Regions from separate parts of the Rhodoferax sp. WC2427 genome, predicted to be linked through region 4. Evidence: predicted binding sites of a transcription regulator. Region 4 holds the regulator's gene; each other region holds the start of a gene.
The links. The regulator sigma-54, encoded in region 4, starts transcription at its own class of promoters, with help from an activator protein. The targets are predictions, from matches to a motif close to TGGCANGNAANCTGCTTT.
Positions count from the first base shown of each region.

Region 1: a site for sigma-54 is predicted at 2,588-2,605, ahead of nirB (nitrite reductase large subunit NirB). Genes of this name have one in related genera too.
Region 2: a site for sigma-54 is predicted at 2,837-2,854, ahead of AB3G31_RS17795 (outer envelope protein). Genes of this name have one in related genera too.
Region 3: a site for sigma-54 is predicted at 2,665-2,682, ahead of AB3G31_RS04845 (PQQ-dependent methanol/ethanol family dehydrogenase). Genes of this name have one in related genera too.

Region 1 is NZ_CP162006.1:3,083,051-3,087,889, reverse strand. It holds gene nirB (nitrite reductase large subunit NirB) at 1-2,312, opposite strand, end outside; gene AB3G31_RS14520 (ANTAR domain-containing protein) at 2,694-3,947, shown strand; gene AB3G31_RS14515 (protein kinase) at 4,109-4,839, shown strand, end outside.
Region 2 is NZ_CP162006.1:3,825,724-3,830,562, forward strand. It holds gene cphA (cyanophycin synthetase) at 1-104, shown strand, start outside; gene cphA (cyanophycin synthetase) at 104-2,671, shown strand; gene AB3G31_RS17795 (outer envelope protein) at 2,898-3,716, shown strand; gene minC (septum site-determining protein MinC) at 3,841-4,575, shown strand; gene minD (septum site-determining protein MinD) at 4,671-4,839, shown strand, end outside.
Region 3 is NZ_CP162006.1:996,216-1,001,054, reverse strand. It holds gene AB3G31_RS04855 (sigma-54-dependent Fis family transcriptional regulator) at 1-397, shown strand, start outside; gene AB3G31_RS04850 (c-type cytochrome) at 434-766, opposite strand; gene AB3G31_RS04845 (PQQ-dependent methanol/ethanol family dehydrogenase) at 839-2,533, opposite strand; gene AB3G31_RS04840 (FAD:protein FMN transferase) at 2,821-3,804, opposite strand; gene AB3G31_RS04835 (4Fe-4S binding protein) at 3,801-4,839, opposite strand, start outside.
Region 4 is NZ_CP162006.1:4,319,838-4,324,676, reverse strand. It holds gene AB3G31_RS20140 (thiol:disulfide interchange protein DsbA/DsbL) at 1-451, shown strand, start outside; gene lptA (lipopolysaccharide transport periplasmic protein LptA) at 551-1,171, shown strand; gene lptB (LPS export ABC transporter ATP-binding protein) at 1,177-1,932, shown strand; gene AB3G31_RS20125 (RNA polymerase factor sigma-54) at 1,940-3,517, shown strand; gene AB3G31_RS20120 (class I SAM-dependent RNA methyltransferase) at 3,643-4,839, shown strand, end outside.

The sequences.
Region 1 (4,839 bases), 1.2 Mb from region 4:
ATTTTTTTCTTTACCGTGGCCAGTCCGGTGCGGGCGATGTAGTGGACCGTGCGCTCCAGGTACCAACCCTCTTCGCGGTAGAGCTGCAAAAACGCGCCGGCGTATTCCATCACCTCTTCGGCGGTCTTCACCTTCACCAGGAAATGGGCCACTTCGGTCTTGATGCCGCCATTGCCGCCGACATAGATTTCCCAGCCCGAATCCACCCCGATGATGCCCACGTCTTTGATGCCCGACTCTGCGCAGTTGCGCGGGCAGCCGCTGACGGCCAGTTTGACCTTGTGCGGCGCGTACATGGCCCACAGCGCATGCTCCAGGTCCTTGCCCAGCTGGGTCGAGTCCTGCGTGCCAAAGCGGCACCACTCGCTGCCCACGCAGGTCTTGACTGTGCGCAGCGCCTTGGCGTAGGCCAGGCCGGAGGGCATGCCCAGGTCATTCCAGACGTTTTGCAGGTCTTCCTTCTTCACGCCCAGCATGTCGATGCGCTGGCCGCCGGTGACCTTGACGGTGGGAATGGCGTACTTGTCGGCCACATCGGCGATGCGGCGCAGGTCGTCGGGGGTGGTGTGGCCGCCCCACATGCGCGGGATCACCGAGTAGGTGCCGTCTTTCTGGATATTCGCGTGGCTGCGTTCGTTGATGAAGCGGCTTTGCGGATCGTCTTTGGCTTCCTTGGGCCAGCTGGAAATCAGGTAGTAGTTGATGGCCGGACGGCAGCTCGCGCAGCCATTCGGGGTCTTCCAGCCCATGCCCTTGAACACCGCATCGACGGTGAGGAATTTGCTCTGAACAATCGCATCGCGCACCGCCTGGTGGCCCTGCTCGGTGCAGGCGCAGATCGCCTTGGTCTTGGGCGTGGCCGAGTAGTCGCCGCCCGCGGTGAACATCAAAATCTGCTCGACCAGGCCGGTGCACGAGCCGCAGGAGGCGCTGGCCTTGGTGTGCTTTTTCACTTCTTCCAGGGTGAACAGGCCTTTTTCCTTGATGGCCTTGCAGATGGTGCCCTTGTTGACCCCGTTGCAGCCGCAGACTTCGGCGCTGTCGGGCATGCTGGCGGCCTTGCTGTGGCCTTCGTGGCCGGTGTCGCCGATGTTGGATTCGCCAAACATCAGCTTGTCGCGCACCTCGCCGATGCTGCGGCCATCGCGCAGCAGCTTGAAGTAGTAGCTGCCGTCCACCGTGTCGCCGTACAGGCAGGCGCCGATGAGCTTGTCGTCCTTGAGCACCAGCTTTTTGTAGACGCCGCCAAACGGGTCGCTCATGACGATTTCTTCCGTGCCTTCGCCACCGGTGAAGTTGCCCGCGCTGAACAAATCGATGCCGGTGACTTTCAGCTTGGTAGAGGTCAGCGAGCCCATGTAGCGGCCAATGCCGAACTCGGCCAGGTGGTTGGCCGCCACCTTGGCCTGCTCGAACAGCGGGGCCACCAGGCCGTAGGCGATGCCGCGGTGCGCTGCGCATTCGCCTACCGAGTAGATGCGGCCATCGGTGATGGTCTGCATGGTGTCGGTGACCACAATGCCGCGGTCGATGTGCAGGCGCATCTTGGCGGCCAGGTCGGTGTTGGGGCGGATGCCCACGGCCATCACCACCAGGTCGGTGGCCACCTCAGAGCCGTCCTTGAAGCGGATGGCGGTGACGCGTCCATCGGCGCCGCCCACCAGCTCCTGGGTCTGCGCGCCCAGGCGGAACTGCAGACCCCGGTCTTCCAGCGACTTTTGCAGCAGCTTGCCCGCCACCTTGTCGAGCTGGCGCTCCATCAGCCATTCGTTGACGTGCACCACGGTTACGGTCATGCCGCGCAGCATCAGGCCGTTGGCCGCCTCCAGGCCCAGCAGGCCGCCGCCAATTACCACCGCGTTCTTGTACTTGGTGGCGGTGTCGATCATCTCGTTGGTATCGGCGATGTCGCGGTAGGCGACCACGCCCTTCAGGTCCTTGCCGGGGATGGGCAGGATGAAGGGGTTGGAGCCGGTGCACATCAGCAGGCGGTCGTATTCGGCCTCGACCACGCTGCCGTCGGGGGCTACCGCCCGCACCACGCGGTTCACGCGGTCCACCTCGGTGACCTTTTTGCCGGCGTGCAGGGTGATGTGGTTGTCGCTGTACCACTCCCACGAATTCAGCACGATCTCGTCCAGCGTCTGCTCACCGGCCAGCACCGGCGACAGCAGGATGCGGTTGTAGTTGGGGTGCGGCTCGGCGCCGAAGACCGTGATGTCGTACAGGTCGGGGGCGACCTTGAGCAGCTCTTCAATCGTGCGCACACCGGCCATGCCGTTACCCACCATCACCAATTTGGATTTTTTCATCGAAGGTACTCCAGAAACGCGGTTGAAGTTGCAGTGCTAGACGGGGGGGCCCAGCGCAAGCTGTATGCCAGACCCGGAAAAACTCCAGAACCGACCCCGCCGCTGTGGCATAAAAAAATAAGAGAGAAAAATACGAACTTGCCGAAGCCGGAGGGCATCGGACCAGACATGCTGAAAAGCACATCCGTGGAAAACACATGCAGGCACACGGCGTTGTGTGCGGGCTCCGCGGCGCGTTGGCTGCGGGTGGGCGCTTCGTTACGCCCGCCGTGAACTACGCAAAACTTGTGCCATATGATTGGCCGCCTTTTGGCATGGCCCCCAATGGGCCTCTCGTGCCGTAGCAAGGGCTCCTAATTCCTCTCTAAGTGGTTGATTTGCATGACATCTGTGTTGTTTTTCGGGGCGAAGCTGGGGGCTGGCGCGGTGCAGGCCGCCCACCTGCAGGCCGCCAGCCTAGACCTGTTGGGCGAGGTCACGGAACGCCATAAGTTGGTGCACGGCGTGGTTCGGCATGCACCAGATGTGCTGCTGTGCGAGCTGGCCCGTCCGGATGCGGCCTTCTTCAAACTCATGCAGACCCTGGCCGACGCCGCCCCCTGCGCCGTGCTACTGATCACCACGGACGCCGATGCCGAGCACATCCAGAGTGGCGTGGCCAGCGGCGTGCACGCCTACGTCGTCGACGGCTACGCCCCGCAGCGCCTGCGTGCGCTGGTGCACCTGGCCCAGGCCCGCTTCCAGCACGAGCGCGGCCTGCGCCAGGCGCTGCAGGACGCCACCACCCGCTTTGAAGAGCGTAAGGTGGTGGACCGCGCCAAAGGCATCCTGATGCGCGCCCGGCATTTGTCGGACGACGATGCCTTCCGCATCCTGCGCACCGCCTCCATGCACACCAACCAGCGCCTGGGCCAGGTGTCGCAAAGCATCGTCCATTCGGCCCTGTTTGCCGACGGCGTTAACCGCGCCGGGCAGCTGCGCATGCTGTCGCAGCGGCTGGTCAAGCTGTATCTGCTGCAGCTGGCCGGGTGCCCTCCACAGCGGCTCGGCACGCTGCTGCAAGAGTCGATCCAGCGCGTCGATACCAACCTGGCGCTGCTGGGCAAAAGCCTGTCGCAAGCCACCTTTGGCGACCTGGTGGAGCGGGCAGGGCAGACCTGGGCCCGCCTGAAACAGGCCCTGCAGGCCCCGGCCCTGGCGGCCAGCACCCAGGCCATCGATATGCTGGCCGAGCAGTTGCTGCAAGAAGCCGAGCGCCTGACCGCCGCGCTGGAGACCTCGGGTGGTGCTCCCCCGCTGCACATCCTCAACACCGCAGGCCGCCAGCGCATGCTGTGCCAGCGCTTTGCCAAGTGCGCGCTGCTGGGGCCCCCGGGCGTGGCCGCCATGGCCGAGGCGCAAGCGGCCTTTGGCGAAGCGCAAACCTACCTGCAGCAAGTCCCGTTGGGCACGCCCGAGATCCGCCGCCTGCTGGAGGCTGCCGCACTGGGTTGGCAGCAATTGCAGGCCGGTAGCGCCGAGCTGCAGCGCCCCGCGGGCCTGGAGCGCCTGGCGCAGGCCAGCGAAGAGCTGCTGGACGTGTACGAGCAGCTGTCCAACCAGTATGAAACCAGCATGCAGATGCTGATGGGCTGAGTGCCGTGTCCCGCATGATCTGCCGGTTTGCACTTGCTCTCGACGCACATTGCGTCGTTGCGGTCCTTGCCCAGGCATGTGCCTGGGCTGCGACCCACGCCTAGCACTGCACGCCGATAGCCTTGCGCAAACACGACACATCACACGGGACACGGCACTACATGGCATTCCAACTTGACATCGGTTTCACGTCTCTGGCGGGCACCAAGCCCGTCAACGAAGACTTTTGCGCCGCCATGCTGCCCGAGGCGGGCCAGGTGGACATGGGCTGCATCGTGGCGCTGGCCGATGGCGTAAGTACCGGCGGCATGGGCAAGGAGGCCGCGCAGACCACGGTGACCAGCCTGGTGCGCGACTACTACTCCACGCCCGAGACCTGGGACACCACGGTGGCGCTGGACCGCATCATCGGTGCGCAAAACGCCTGGCTGGCGGGCATCAACCGCCGCCGCAAACCGGCCCTGGGCCTGACCACGCTGACCGCCGTGGTGCTGCGCGGCCAGTCGTACACGGTGGCCCATGTGGGCGACTCGCGCGCCTACCTGCTGCGCGGCGGCCAATGTACGCAGCTGACCCACGACCACGTGCCCGACCACCCCGACCTGCGCCACCAGCTGCTGCGCTCGGTGGGGGTGGACGACCGGCTGGTGGTGGACTATTTCCAGGGCGACCTGCAGGTGGGCGACGTGTTTGTGCTGCTCACCGACGGCGTGCACGGCGTGCTCGACGACGCGCAGATGGCGCTGCTGGCCCAGGGGGATGACGCCACCACTGCGGCCGAAACCTTGGTGCAGGCGGCCCTCAAGGCGGGCAGCCGCGACAACGTCACCGCCATCGTGGCGCGGGTGCTGGGCCTGCTCGATGCCACGCTGGAGGACGAAAACCGCGCCGC
Region 2 (4,839 bases), 490 kb from region 4:
CCTTCGAGCTGGACCTGCCCACCGCCCGCCCCACACCCCCGGTGCGCCCCACCCTGCCCCCTGCCGCCCCCCGCAGCGAACAAGAAGATAGAAAGACCGACTGATGGAAGTCTCACGCATCCGGGCCCTGCGCGGCCCCAATCTCTGGAGCCGCCACACCGCCGTGGAAGCCGTGGTGGCCTGCGCAGAATCCGAGCAAGCCATCGCCCAGCTCCCGGGCTTCGAGGTCGCCCTGCGCGCCCTGTTTCCGGCCATCGGGCCACTGCGCCCCAACCGCGAACACGGTTCGGTGTCGCTGGCCCATGTGCTGGAAGCCGCCACGCTGGCGCTGCAGGCCCAGGCGGGCTGCCCGGTCACTTTCAGCCGCACCGCGGCCACCGAGCAAACCGGTATCTACCAGGTGGTGGTGGAATACAGCGAAGAAGCCGTAGGCCGCCAGGCGCTGGAACTGGCCCAGGCGCTGATCCAGGCTGCACTGGACCACACCGCATTCGACAAAGATGCCGCCATCGCCCAGCTGCGCGAAACCGACGAAGACGAGCGCATGGGCCCCAGCACCGGGGCCATCGTCGATGCCGCCGTGGCCCGGGGCATTCCCTACCGCCGCCTGACCAAGGGCAGCATGGTGCAGTTTGGCTGGGGCTCACGCCAGCGCCGCATCCAGGCGGCAGAGTTCGATTTGACCAGCGCCGTGTCTGAGGCCATCGCCCAGGACAAAGACCTCACCAAGAAGCTGCTGCACGCCGCCGGTGTGCCCGTGCCGCTGGGCCGCCCGGTGGAAACGCTGGAAGAAGCCTGGCAAGTGGCGCTGGAAATCGGCCTGCCCGTGGTGGTGAAGCCGCAAGACGGCAACCAGGGCAAGGGCGTGACGGTCAACATCGTGGACCGTGCGCACCTGGATGTCGCCTTCGCGGCGGCCGCCGAGATCGGCGAAGTGATGGTGGAGAAATTCTTGCCCGGCAGCGACTTCCGCCTGCTGGTGGTGGGCAACAAACTGGTGGCCGCCGCCCGCCGCGACCCACCCCAGGTGCTGGGCGACGGCGTGCACACGGTGCGCGAGCTGGTCAACATCGTCAACTCCGACCCCAAACGCGGCGAAGGCCATGCCACGTCACTGACCAAGATCCGCTTTGACGACATCGCCATCGCCCGGTTGGCGCTGCAAGACCTGGAGCCCGCGTCCGTGCCGGACAAAGGCCGCCGCGTCATCCTGCGCAACAACGCCAACCTGAGCACCGGCGGCACCGCCACCGACGTCACCGACGACGTGCACCCCGCCGTCGCCGCCCAGGCCGTGGCCGCCGCCCAGATGATCGGTCTGCACATCTGCGGCGTCGACGTGGTCTGCGAAAGCATGCTCAAGCCGCTGGAAGACCAGCACGGCGGCATTGTGGAAGTCAACGCCGCGCCCGGCCTGCGCATGCACATCTCGCCCTCGTTCGGCAAGGGCCGCAATGTGGGCGAGGCCATGGTCAGCAACCTGTACGCCGCAGGCGACGATGGCCGCATCCCGGTAGTGGCCGTCACCGGCACCAACGGCAAGACCACCACTGCCCGCCTGATTGCCCACCTGTTCACCAGCAGCGGCCTGCGCGTGGGCATGACCAACACCGACGGCGTGTACGTCAATGGCCGCCAGATCGACAGCGGCGACTGCTCAGGCCCCAAAAGCGCCCGCAATGTGCTGATGCACCCCGATGTGGACGCCGCCGTGTTTGAAACCGCCCGCGGCGGCATGCTGCGCGAAGGCCTGGGCTTTGACCGCTGCCAGGTGGCCGTGGTAACCAACATCGGCGCGGGCGACCACCTGGGCCTGAACTACATCACCACCGTGGAAGACCTGGCGGTGCTCAAGCGCGTGATCGTGCAAAACGTGCCCGCCACTGGCTACGCCGTGCTGAATGCCGCCGACCCCATCGTCGCCGCCATGGCCACGGCCTGCCCCGGCAACGTCATCTACTTCACCGCCGACCGCCACCACCCGGTGATGGCCACCCACCGCGCCCAGGGGCGGCGCACGGTGTATGTGGATGGCGACCATATCGTGGCGGCTGTGGGCTCGTGGCGCGAGCAGATTGCCCTGCGCGATGTGCCGCTGACCCGTGCAGGCACCATTTCCTTCCAGGTGGACAACGCCATGGCCGCGGTGGCCGCCGCCTGGGGCGTGGGCATGAACTGGGAGACCATCCGCCGCGGCCTGTCGAGCTTCTCCAACGATGCCGACAACGCCCCGGGCCGCTTCAACGTGATGGACTACAAGGGTGCCACGGTGATTGCCGACTACGGCCACAACCCGGATGCCATGCGCGCCCTGGTGTCCGCCGTGGAAGCCATGCCCGCCAAGCGGCGCTCGGTGGTGATCAGCGGCGCGGGCGACCGGCGCGATGAAGACATCCGCGAACAGACCGTGATTTTGGGCGACGCGTTTGACGACGTGATCCTGTTCGAAGATGCCTGCCAACGTGGCCGTGCCGACGGCGAAGTGGTCAAGCTGCTGCGCGAAGGCCTGGCCAACGCCCAGCGCACCCGCTCGGTGGACGAAATCTACGGCGAATTCATCGCCATCGACCACGCCCTGGCGCGCCTGCAACCGGGCGACCTGTGCCTGATCCTGGTGGACCAGGTGGAAGAAGCCCTGGCGCACCTGGCGCAACGGGTGGCTGCGGCCTAGAAAAAGCCGTTTTGCTGCACTGCAACAGGGCAGGATGGTGGAAGCCATCCTGCCCTGTTGCGTTGGGATGGTGCACCTGGGCACGGTTACAAGCCTTTCAGGCCGCTCACGCCGATGGGATCGGCGTGAGCAGCTATAAATTTTGAAAAATATGTAAATATTTGTTGGCATGGTGTTTGCACTGTGGAAGTGGACATTCAGTTCACTTAACCACCAGGGATACACAATGAAAACCACACGCACAGGCGCGGTTCTTTTGGCAGCTGCAGCAGCTTTGACCACCGGCACGCTGGCGCAAGCCGCCGACTGGAGCGACACCTCCATCGGCTACCGCTACGGCACCAGCTTCCGTGAGCCGTTCAACAGCAAAGACCTGTCCAAGAACATCATCAACATCACCCACGTCAGCGGCTACAAGTACGGCACCAACTTCCTGAACCTGGACTTGCTGCAATCCGACGCGGACGACAGCAGCGCCCAGGAGGCCTATCTGGTCTACCGCCACACGCTGGACCTGGGCAAGGTCAGCGGCAAAAGCTTTGCCATGGGCCCGGTGCGCGGCCTGGGCCTGACAGCCGGGTTCGACTGGAACACCAAGAACGACACCGGCTACGCGTCCAAAAAACGCATGTTTGTAGTGGGCCCTACGCTGATGATGGACGTGCCGGGGTACTTGAACGTCAGCCTGCTGCTGCTACGAGAAAGCAACATGCCCAAGTCCATCACCAGCCGCTACACCTACGACACCCACCCCATGCTGAACCTGGCCTGGGGTGTGCCTATCGGTGGCACCGGACTGGCGTTTGAAGGCTACATGAACTACATCGCATCCAAGGGAAAGAACGAATTTGGTGGACCCACCTCTGCCGAAACCAATATCGATGGCACGGTTTTCTACGATCTGAGCCCGGCGCTGGGTGCCAGCCCCAAGACCCTGCGCATCGGCGTGGGCTACCAGTACTGGCGCAACAAGTTTGGCAACCCCGGCACCATCACCGGAACCACGGCCAAAACGCCCATGGTCCGCGCCGACTACCACTTCTAGTGCCCAAAGCGCCATGCGGGCTAGCCACCCAGCCGCATGGCGCGTAACTGCCCCTTGCCGGAGCGAAGGCCGGGGGCACGGGCAGCGGTAAAATCGCGCCTTTGTCGACCTTCCCCCTCCATCCATGCCGCCTGTAACCGCCGGGCCCACCCGGGCCTGCTTTGACCTGAAAAGTGCCACGCTGCCCCTGATTGCGGTGGTGCTGAAAACCGCCGACCTGGCCGCCCTGGCCCAGGAGATGGAAACCCGCTTTGGCGACACCCCCGATTTTTTCGACCAGGACCCGGTCGTCATCAACCTGGTGCCGGTGGCCGACAGCACCGACTCCATCCATTTCAAACTACTGATCGAGCTGTTGCGCAGCTACCGCATGCAGCCGATTGCCGTGCACGGCGGCAACGCAGAGCAACGGCAGGCGGCTGTGCAGGCCGGGCTGGTGGATGCCCCCGACATCACCAACGCGGCACCCCTGCCCCCCGCTGCGCCCCCCGTTGCCGCCCCTGCGCCCGAACCCGCCGTGGTGGTGCCCAGCGGTGCGCTGGTCATCGACAAGCCCTTGCGCTCGGGCCAGCAGGTCTACGCCCGCGGCAGCGACCTGGTGGTGCTGGCCATGGTCAGCAACGGTGCCGAGGTACTGGCCGACGGCAGCATCCACGTGTATGCCCCGCTGCGGGGCCGCGCCATTGCCGGTGCCAAGGGCAATGAAGATGCCCGCATCTTCAGCACCTGCCTGGACGCCGAGCTGGTCTCCATTGCCGGTGTCTACCGCACCTCTGAAATCCCCTTGCCCGCCGAGGTGCAGGGCAAACCGGCCCAGGTGCGGCTCCTGAGCGAAAAGCTGGTCATGGAAGCCCTCTAATGGCCACACGCCGCAAACAAAACCCGGTTCGCCGCCCACCACCGTCGGCATCCATCACCCCATTCAAACCCAGAACCCTGAAAGACCCGCAACCCATGACCAAGATCATTGTGGTGACATCCGGCAAAGGTGGCGTTGGCAAAACCACCACCAGTGCCAGTTTTGCCTCCGGCCTCGCGCTGCGCGGCTTCAAGACTGCCGTGATCGACTTTGACGTCGGCCTGCGCAACCTCGACCTGATCATGGGCTGCGAACGCCGCGTGG
Region 3 (4,839 bases), 1.5 Mb from region 4:
AGTGATGTCCATCCTGCGCCAGTACCCCTGGCCGGGCAATTTCCGCCAGCTGTTCAACGTGCTGCGCACCGCGGTGGTGATGGCTGGGGACTCAGAGGAACTGCAGGTGGGCCACTTGCCCGAGGAGTTTCTGGACGGGTTGAATTACGCCGGATCCCGCCAGCCAGACCCCGCGGCGGCGCCGGTCGAGATCCGGGTGGAAACCCCGGCGGGCTCGGTGCCCACACCGGCACCCGCCCGGGAAAACCACAACCTGGAAAGTGTTGCGCTGGAAGCCATGGCCCAGGCGCTGCGTTCGACCCGGGGCAACGTCTCGGTTGCGGCCAAGTTGCTGGGGGTCTCCCGCAATACGATTTACCGCAAGAAGGCGCTCTTGCCAAACGATATCTGGGACTGAGGGGACGCAGCCCGGCCCCGGATGGCCGGACCGGGCTTACTTCTCGACCGTGAGAATCCAGCGCGCCAGCAAATTGAGATCGTCTTTGCCGAGCGAGGCATGCGGCGGCATGGGGATGCGGCCCCACTTGCCCTTGGAGCCGTATTGGATGGATTGCACCAGCGATGCCACCGCGTCCTTGTCGTCACTGTACTTGGCCGCCACGCTCGAGTAGGACGGGCCAACCACTTTTTCCGCAGTGGAGTGGCAACTGAAACAGCCATTGTTCTTGGCCAACTCCATCGCCGACTTGGTATCCGCCTGGCTCAAAGGCTGTGCCGCCTGGACGGCGCCCCAGACCATCAATAGTGGGATTGCGAGGATTTTCATACAACAATTCAATCAAGGTTAAACCGGGTTCTGGCCAGGCCCATGGGGTCTGGCCAGAACCGCTGGGCAGAGTTACTTGGGTAGCTTGAAGGTCCAGACCGAACCGCCTTGTTCCAGGAAGTTGACCTTCTTGGCCACTTCACCGCCCCACAGCGGTACGGCACCGCCCCAGCCCGACACCACGCTCACGTACTGGTCGTTGCCGTCTTTCCAGGTGATCGGAGGAGCCACCACGCCCGAGCCGGTCTGGAACTGCCACAGCACCTTGCCGGTCCGCGCATCGGCGGCCTTGAGGTAGCCTTCGGGCGTGCCCCAGAACACCAGGTCACCCGCCGTCGTCAACACACCGCCCCACAGCGGCGCGCTGTTTTTCACTTCCCAGGCCACCGTACCGGTCTTGGGATCGATGGCGCGCAACGAGCCAATATGGTCCTCAAATAATGGCTTGATCGTGAAGCCAGCCCCCAGGTACGCGCCACCCTTCTTGTAGCTGATGGGCTCGTTCCAGATCTCCATGCCCCACTCGTTGGTGGGTACATAGAACAGCTTGGTTTTCGGGCTGTAGGCCATGGGCATCTGGTTCTTGCCGCCCAGGAAGCCCGGCGCTGCAAATACCGAAGCACCCTTCTTGCCATCGCCACCTTCTGCCGACGGGTCCCCGGGGCGGTTGGCGGGATCGAAATTGGGCCGGCCGGTCTTCAGGTCGATACTGGTGGCCCAGGTGGTCTTCTTCACGAAGGGGAAGGCATTGAGCAGTGTCCCGGCGGTCGCATCGATCACATAGAAGAAGCCATTGCGGTCGGCCTTGCCGCCCACGCGTTTGCCATCCATGTCAAAGGTGACGAACTCGTTGACGCCGTCAAAATCCCAGGCATCGTTAGGGGTGCCCTGGTAGTGCCAGACGATCTTGCCGGTCTTCACATCAATGGCCACGGTGGACGCGGAATACAGGTTGTCGCCCTTGCGCACATGGCTATTCCAGGGGCCAGGGTTGCCGGTGCCGAAGTAGGCCAGGCCCGTCTTCGCGTCGTAGGTGCCGCCCAGCCAGGTGGCAGCGCCGCCCGTCTTCCAGGTCTCGCCGGGCCAGGAGGCATTGGTGGTGCCAGTGATGCCGTTGTCCTTGCCGTTCAAGGTGCCCATATGGCCTTCGACCGTAGGGCGGCTCCAGACGATCTTGCCGGTCTTGGGGTCGCGGGCTTCCACGCGGCCCACCACACCAAACTCACCACCGGACACGCCAGTCAACAGCAGCCCTTCGGCAATCAGCGGTGCGGCGGTGTAGCTATAGCCTGCAGAATAGTCGTCGATCTTTTCGCGCCACACCACCTTGCCGGTGTTCTGGTCCAGCGCCACCAGTTGCGCGTCCAGTGTGCCGAAGATGACCAGGTTGTCAAACAGCGCAGCGCCGCGGTTCACCACATCGCAGCAGGGCATGATGCCTTCGGGCAAACGGTGCTCGTACTTCCACAGCTTCTCGCCGGTCTTCACGTCGATCGCAAAAATGCGCGAGTACGAGGCCGTGACAAACATCTTGCCCTTGTAGACCAGAGGCTGCGATTCCTGGCCACGTTGCTTCTCACCCCCAAAGGACATGGACCACACGGGTGCCAGGTTCTTGACGTTGCCGGTGTTGATGGTCGTCAAGGGCGAGAAGCGTTGGCCCTGGGTGCCGATGCCCCAGCTCAGCACGGACTCCGGGTGCGTAGCGTCGCCCGCAATCATCGCGTCCGTGACCTGTGCCGACAGCTGCGTGCCTGCCGCCGCCATGAGTATGCCGAGAAGTTTTCTTTTCACAATCGTGTCTCCTGTTTATTTGCTGGCGCGAAACACTGCCTCAGTGGGGGCAGTGACATCGGTTCCCGCTTTGCAGACCGCAAAGCCATCAACCGCATGGCATTTGCGCAATATGTATGCCAGTGGTTGGGTGTGGATTTACGGACGCAGATGCGGGGAAATGGCGGGCCGATGGCGCCATGTGTTCAATGCGGGTTCAGTCGGTCTGCTGCACCCTGCAACACTGTTCCAATATGAGCCAATGGACCGGATGACCGCACTCAGGCCGGCAACAGTGTGACGCCTGGCGTTGCCTGCCAGACGCCTTTTTTATCCACTACCAGTACGTCGACATTCCAGACCTTGGCCAGTTGCAGGGACTGCTTGAAACCCGCCACAAACATCACCTTGGTCAAGGCATCGGCCAACACGCAACTCGGTGCCAGCACCGCCACGCAAGACAGGCCAGCGGGTGAATAACCGGTGGCAGGGTCGAAGATGTGGTGGTGTTGGAAGTCGGGGCTGAAGCTGCACTGGTTGTCTGCCGATGTCGCCACGCAGCGGCCATCCATGGCCACACGGGCCAGCACCCCCCGCGCATCGCGGGGATCGGCCACGCCCAACGTCCAGCCGCGGTGGGGCACTGGCGTTCCCAGAGCGGCCCATTCCCCGGTATCGATCAGGGCATGCCGGATGCCCAACGCCTGCAGGCGTGCCACTACCAAGTCGGCCGCGAAGCCCTGGGCAATGCCATTGAGGGTGATGCCCATTCCCTTGCGCCCCAGCGTGATGGCATCTTGCGAGATATCCAGCAACTTCCAGTTGGCCAAGTTCTGCGCCTGCCGCACCTCGTCCGGTGTCGGCAGCCGACTCTGTTGGCTGGCGGTTTGGAAGGCCGTCCACAGCGGCTGCACCGTCACATCGAATGCGCCATGGCTGCGGGCCGAGACTGTCTGGGCCACCTGCAATATCCTGACCAAATCAGGGTGTGGATGGTGCAGGCGGCCCGTGCGGTTGAGCTGGCAGATCGCGCTGTCGCTCCGGTACAAACTCATCTGGTCTTCCACGTGCCGGATGGTGTCCCGCGCTGCATCCAGTGCCTGCTCGGCCAGAGCTGCGTCCGAATGGCCCACACGGATCGCCATGGTGGTTCCCAAGCCTGTCAACGTACGTTCTCGCCACAGCAGGCCGTCCTGCTGCCGCGCATGGGACAGGCCCATACCGCTCAGACCGATCGCTGCCTGGACAAAAGTGCGGCGCTTCATGGTGTGTCTCCTGTGGCGGCAGGCTGGAGCCGGGAATGGGGAAGTGCCATGATGGGAATCACCGGCTGGCTGGTGGCCTTGCGCTTGCGGTTGAAAACGGGCACACAGAGCTCTTCGCTCTCGTAGACCACCACACAGTCCATGCACTGGAAGCACTCGCCGTAGTCGACCTTTCCGGCCTTGTCGATGGCCTGGTAGGCGCAGTCGCTGCGGCAGCGCTGGCAGGGCTGGCCGCACTCCACCCGCCGCTGGATCCAGTCAAACCGGCGCAACCGACCCAGCACCGACATGCCTGCGCCTAAGGGACAGAGGTAGCGACAAAAGCCTTTGTAGAAAAAGACACTCAAGCCGACGGTAAGCAGCGCCCACACCACAAACGGCCAGGCGCGTACGAAGTTCAATGTAATGCTGGTCTTGAAGGGCTCGACCTCCACCAGCCTGTCGCTCCAGGTCACCGACACGCAGGCCGCCAACAGGATGCCAGCCAGGATGAAATACTTGACCTTTTTCAACCGGGCGTCCCACTGCGTCGAGACGCGCACCTGCCGAATGCCAAGCCGCTGGCTGAGCTTGCTGACCAGTTCCTGCAAGGCACCGAACGGGCACAACCAGCCGCAGAATGTGCCCCGGCCCCACACAAAGAAGGTCACCGCCGTGAACGCCCACAGCAGCACCGTCATCGGGTCGTACAGAAAGAACACCAAACTCTGCCGGGCCAGCACGGCCTGGATCAGCGCCACAAAGTTCACCACCGACAACTGCCCCTGGGCATACCACCCGATAAAGAGCAGGGTGAACAGCAAATAGCCGGTGCGAAAGAGATCCAACCGGCGCTGGCTGGCACCCAACCACGCGGGTTCGCGCAAAGCCCACGCCAGCACGCCCAGGCCCAGGAGCAAGACGCCCAGCTCGGGCCAGCGCCCGGTCCAGCTGCTGCGCCAGGTCTTGGCGTCGGTTGCCGCGGCCTCGACATACCGGCCCGGCAACTGGGCGCTGAAGGCGAGTGCCTTGCGCACCACCTCGGGATAGATCTGG
Region 4 (4,839 bases):
TTGCTTTGCCTTTGAGCCCGCGCTGACCGCCTGGCTCAAGAAGCTGCCCAAGAATGTGGCTTTCCGCCGCGTGCCGGTGGTGTTCCAGGACAGTTTCGTGCCGCCGCAGAAGCTGTACTACACGCTGGAGGCCATGGGCCAGTTGGAGGCGGTGCACGAAAAGGTGTTCAACGCCATCCATGTCGAGCGCCAAAAGCTGGACAAGGACAACCTGGTGATCGAATGGGCCGCCAAGCAGGGCCTGGACAAAGCCAAGTTTGTGGAAACCTACAACTCGTTCTCGGTGGCCACCAAGGTGCGCAAGGCCGCGCAACTGCAAGAGGCCTACAAAGTCGCCGGTGTGCCCGCCATGGGTGTGGCCGGACGCTTCTACACCGACGGCACGCAAGCCCAGTCGATGGAGCGTGGCCTGACGGTGGTGGATTACCTGGTGTCGCAGCAAAAAACCTGACCGGTCGCCCGCGTACCGCACCTATGAGCCCGCTTTTGCGGGCTTTTTTCTGGGCTACCCGAATCGACCGGTACAATCATCTGCAAGATTCGTGCCTCTATGAAAAACGCCTACCACACCTTCCTACTCTTGTTGCTGTGCACTTGTGCGGGCAGCGCTGCCTGGGCTGAAAAAGCCGACCGCCTCAAGCCCATGAACGTCGAGTCCGATGCCATGCGCTACGACGACCTGAAGCAAACCAACGTGTTTACGGGGCGCGTGGTCATGACCAAGGGGACTATCGTCATCCGTGGAGCCCGTGTAGATGTGCGCCAGGACGCCGAGGGCAACCAGTTTGGCGTGGTCACCGCCGAGCCCGGCAAGCTGGCCTACTTCAAGCAAAAGCGCGACGGCGTCGACGAATACATCGAGGGCGAAGGCGAAACCATCGAATACAGCAGCAAGCTCGACAACGTGCGTTTCATCAAGCGCGCCGTGATGCGCCGCCTGCTGGGCAGCAAGGTCAATGACGAAGTGACCGGTGGTGTCATCGTCTACGACAACACCACCGATGTCTTCACGGTGGACAACGGCACGCCCGCGAACAACCCCGGTGGCCAGAACGGTCGGGTCCGCGCCATGTTGACTCCCAAGGTGGTGGCCCCGGTGGCCTCTGCGCCAGCGGGCTCCGCCAGCCCCGCGCTGCGACCCAGCACCACGTTGGAGGGCGCGCAAAAGTGAAGGCCGTGGCAGAGGTTGTAGACAGTCGCCTGGAGGCCCGCCATTTGCAAAAGGCCTATGGCAGCCGCAAGGTCGTGAAGGACGTGACCCTGGCGGTCAAAAAAGGCGAAGTGGTGGGCCTGCTCGGCCCCAATGGCGCGGGCAAGACCACCTCGTTCTACATGATCGTGGGCCTGGTACGGGCCGATGGCGGCAGTATCTCCATCGACGGCCAGCCGGTCGAGCACATGCCAATCCACCGTCGGTCGCGCCTCGGCCTGAGCTATTTGCCGCAAGAGGCCTCGATTTTTCGCAAGCTCACGGTGGAAGAAAACGTGCGTGCCGTGCTGGAGTTGCAGCATGGCGAGGACGGTAAATCGCTGACCAAGGAGGCGATCGAACAGCGCCTGACCGCCTTGCTCGAAGACCTGCGGGTGGAACACCTGCGCCAGTCCAGCGCCCTGGCCCTGTCGGGTGGCGAGCGCCGCCGGGTGGAGATCGCCCGCGCCTTGGCCACCCAGCCGCGTTTCATCCTGCTCGACGAGCCGTTTGCCGGTATCGACCCGATTGCGGTGATCGAGATCCAGCGCATCATCGGCTTCTTGAAGTCGCGCGGCATCGGCGTGCTGATCACCGACCACAACGTGCGCGAGACCCTGGGTATTTGCGACCACGCCTACATCATCAGCGACGGCCATGTGCTGGCCGAAGGTACGCCGTCCGAGATCGTGGACAACGCCGATGTGCGTCGGGTCTACCTCGGCGAGCACTTCCGCATGTGATTGCACGATGAAGCAAGGCCTTTCCCTACGCGTTTCCCAGCACCTGGCGCTCACGCCCCAGTTGCAGCAGTCCATCCGCCTGTTGCAGCTCTCCACCCTGGAGCTGAGCCAGGAAGTGGACCAGATGCTGGACGACAACCCGTTTCTGGAACGCAACCTGGACGACGCACCCCGCGAAGAGTTTGGCCTGGCCCAGGCCGACACGCCCGTGAGCGCAGGCGACCGCGAAACCGAATCTGCTCCTACTTCTGTAGCTGAATACACAAGCGAGACCAGCACCGAGGGCTCAAATGACTCAGAGTCGCCGCTGACCGGTGGGGACGACACCAGCTGGGATGGCGACGGCACCTCCGAGATGAAGCCCGACGACAGCGAGTGGGGCGGCGACGCACCCGCCCGCCAGAACAACCTGGGCGAAGACGGCGAGGCCGATGCCACCGAGCTGGCCCGCAACCAGGAATCGCTGACCAGCTTTTTGCACCGCCAGGCACTGGCGCTGCGCCTGGGTGAGGTAGACCAGGCGGCGCTGCGCTTCCTGATCGAGTCCCTGAACGACGACGGCTACCTCGAAGACGACCTGGCCAGCCTGGCCCAGGGCCTGGCGGGCGACGACCTGGAGGCCCAGGAAGAGCTGGTGCACCGCTTCACCGTCGCCTTGGGCCTGCTGCAAAGCCTGGAGCCCGCTGGCGTGGGTGCGACCCATCTGGGCGAATGCCTGGTGTTGCAGCTCAAGGCGTTGCAATCCACCATGGGCAACGACCCGGTGCGCAAGATCGCACTGCGCATCTGCCGCCAGCCCATGGACCTGCTGGCCCGGCGCGACGTGAAGCGCCTGGCCCAGCTCTGCCACGCCACCGATGCCGACATCAAACTGGCCATTGCGCTGATCGCCCGGCTGGAGCCCAAGCCTGGCCGCCGCTTTGTGGATGTGGAGCGCAACATCGTGGTGCCCGACGTGATCGTGGCCAAAGTGGGGCGGGGTGCCAACGCCAAGTTCCGGGTGGTGCTGAACCCCGAGGTCATGCCGCGCCTGCGCGTGCACGACATCTACGCCAACGCCCTGCGCCAGCACAAGGGTGGCGGCAAGGACTCTTCGAACAACGCCGCCCTGCAGCAGCGCTTGCAGGAAGCCCGTTGGTTCATCAAGAACATCCAGCAGCGCTTCGACACCATCTTGCGGGTCAGTAACGCCATCGTGGAGCGGCAAAAAAGCTTCTTCAGCCACGGCGCGCTGGCCATGCGCCCCTTGGTGCTGCGCGAGATTGCCGACGAACTGGGCCTGCACGAGTCCACCATCAGCCGCGTCACCACGGCCAAGTACATGGCTACGCCCTACGGCACCTTCGAGCTGAAATACTTCTTCGGCTCATCCCTGGGCACCGAGACGGGCGGCAATGCCTCCAGCACGGCGGTGCGCGCGCTCATCAAGCAGTTCGTTGCCTCCGAAGACCTGAAAAAGCCGCTCAGCGACAGCCAACTGTCGGATATGCTGAAAGAGCAGGGCATCGAATGCGCCCGCCGCACGGTAGCCAAGTACCGCGAAGCCTTGCGGATCGCGCCGACGAATCTGCGCAAGGCGCTGTAGCGGACTCCTGACCAGTCCCTGCGTGTGCGGGTCCTGCCCGGGGGACTGGCAGGCCAAGATGCCCCTATGGGATACTCCACGCCTCCCAGCGGACCCGCTCCGCGCCCCACTTTGGCACCGACTCCATGAACCAACTCCAATTATTTTTACCCTGCGCCGCTGGCGTGGAAGAGCTGCTGGCCGAAGAGGTGCACGCGATTACCGGGCTGCAGGGCGAGGATTTGCGCTCGCACCGGGGCGGGGTGCTGGTGCGCTCGTCGTGGCGCGATGCGATGCGGCTCAATTTGCACAGCCGCCTGGCGCAGCGGGTGCTGATCGAGCTGTCCAGCACGCCCTACCGCAACGAGCAAGACCTGTACGAGGCCGCGAGCAACGTGGCCTGGGAGATCTGGTTTACGCCCAAGCAGAGCTTCAAGATCGAAGTCACCGCGCAACACAGCCCGCTGACCTCGCTGAACTTCGCCGCCCTGAAGGTGAAAGACGCGGTGGCCGACCGTTTCCGCTTCAAGACTGGCGTGCGCCCCGATGTGAACGTGCAGTGGCCCGACGCGCGCATCTACCTGCACCTGACCACCGAGCACGCCACCATCTACATCGACACGTCGGGTGACGCGCTGTTCAAGCGCGGCTGGCGTGAAGACAAGGGCGATGCTCCGCTGAAGGAAACCCTGGCCGCCGCCATGATTGCCGCCAGCGGCTGGGACGGCACCACGCCCTTCTACGACCCCTGCTGCGGCAGCGGCACCATCGCCATCGAGGCTGCGCAGATTGCCTGCAACATCGCCCCGGGCAGCCTGCGCCGCTTTGGCTTCGAGAAGCTGCTGCCGTTCCAGCCCCATGTGTGGTCGGCCATCCAGGACCAGGCCGCCGAGGCCGAGCACGAGCCGCAGGCCCCCATTTTTGGCAGCGATGTGGCTTTCCGGATGGTCGATTTCGCCACCCGCAATGCCGAGCGCGCCGGGGTCACGGGCGTGGTCGAGTTCCGCGGTGGCGATGCCTTGCAGCGCATGCCGCCCGCGCCCTCGGGCGTGATGCTGCTGAACCCGCCCTACGGCGAACGGATCGAGGTGGCCGGTGTGGCCGGTCGCCGCGAAGCCGCGCAGACCGACGACGGTGGCAGCGACTTCTTTCCCCAACTGGCCACCCACTGGAAGCGCAACTACGCGGGCTGGACCGGCTGGATCCTCACGCCCGACCTGAAGCTGCCCAGCAAGATGCGCCTGAAGGAATCGCGCCGCGTGCCGATGTGGAACGGCCCCATCGAATGCCGTTTGTTCCGCTTCGACATGGTGGCCGGGTCGGCGCGGCGCGGTGCCGACACC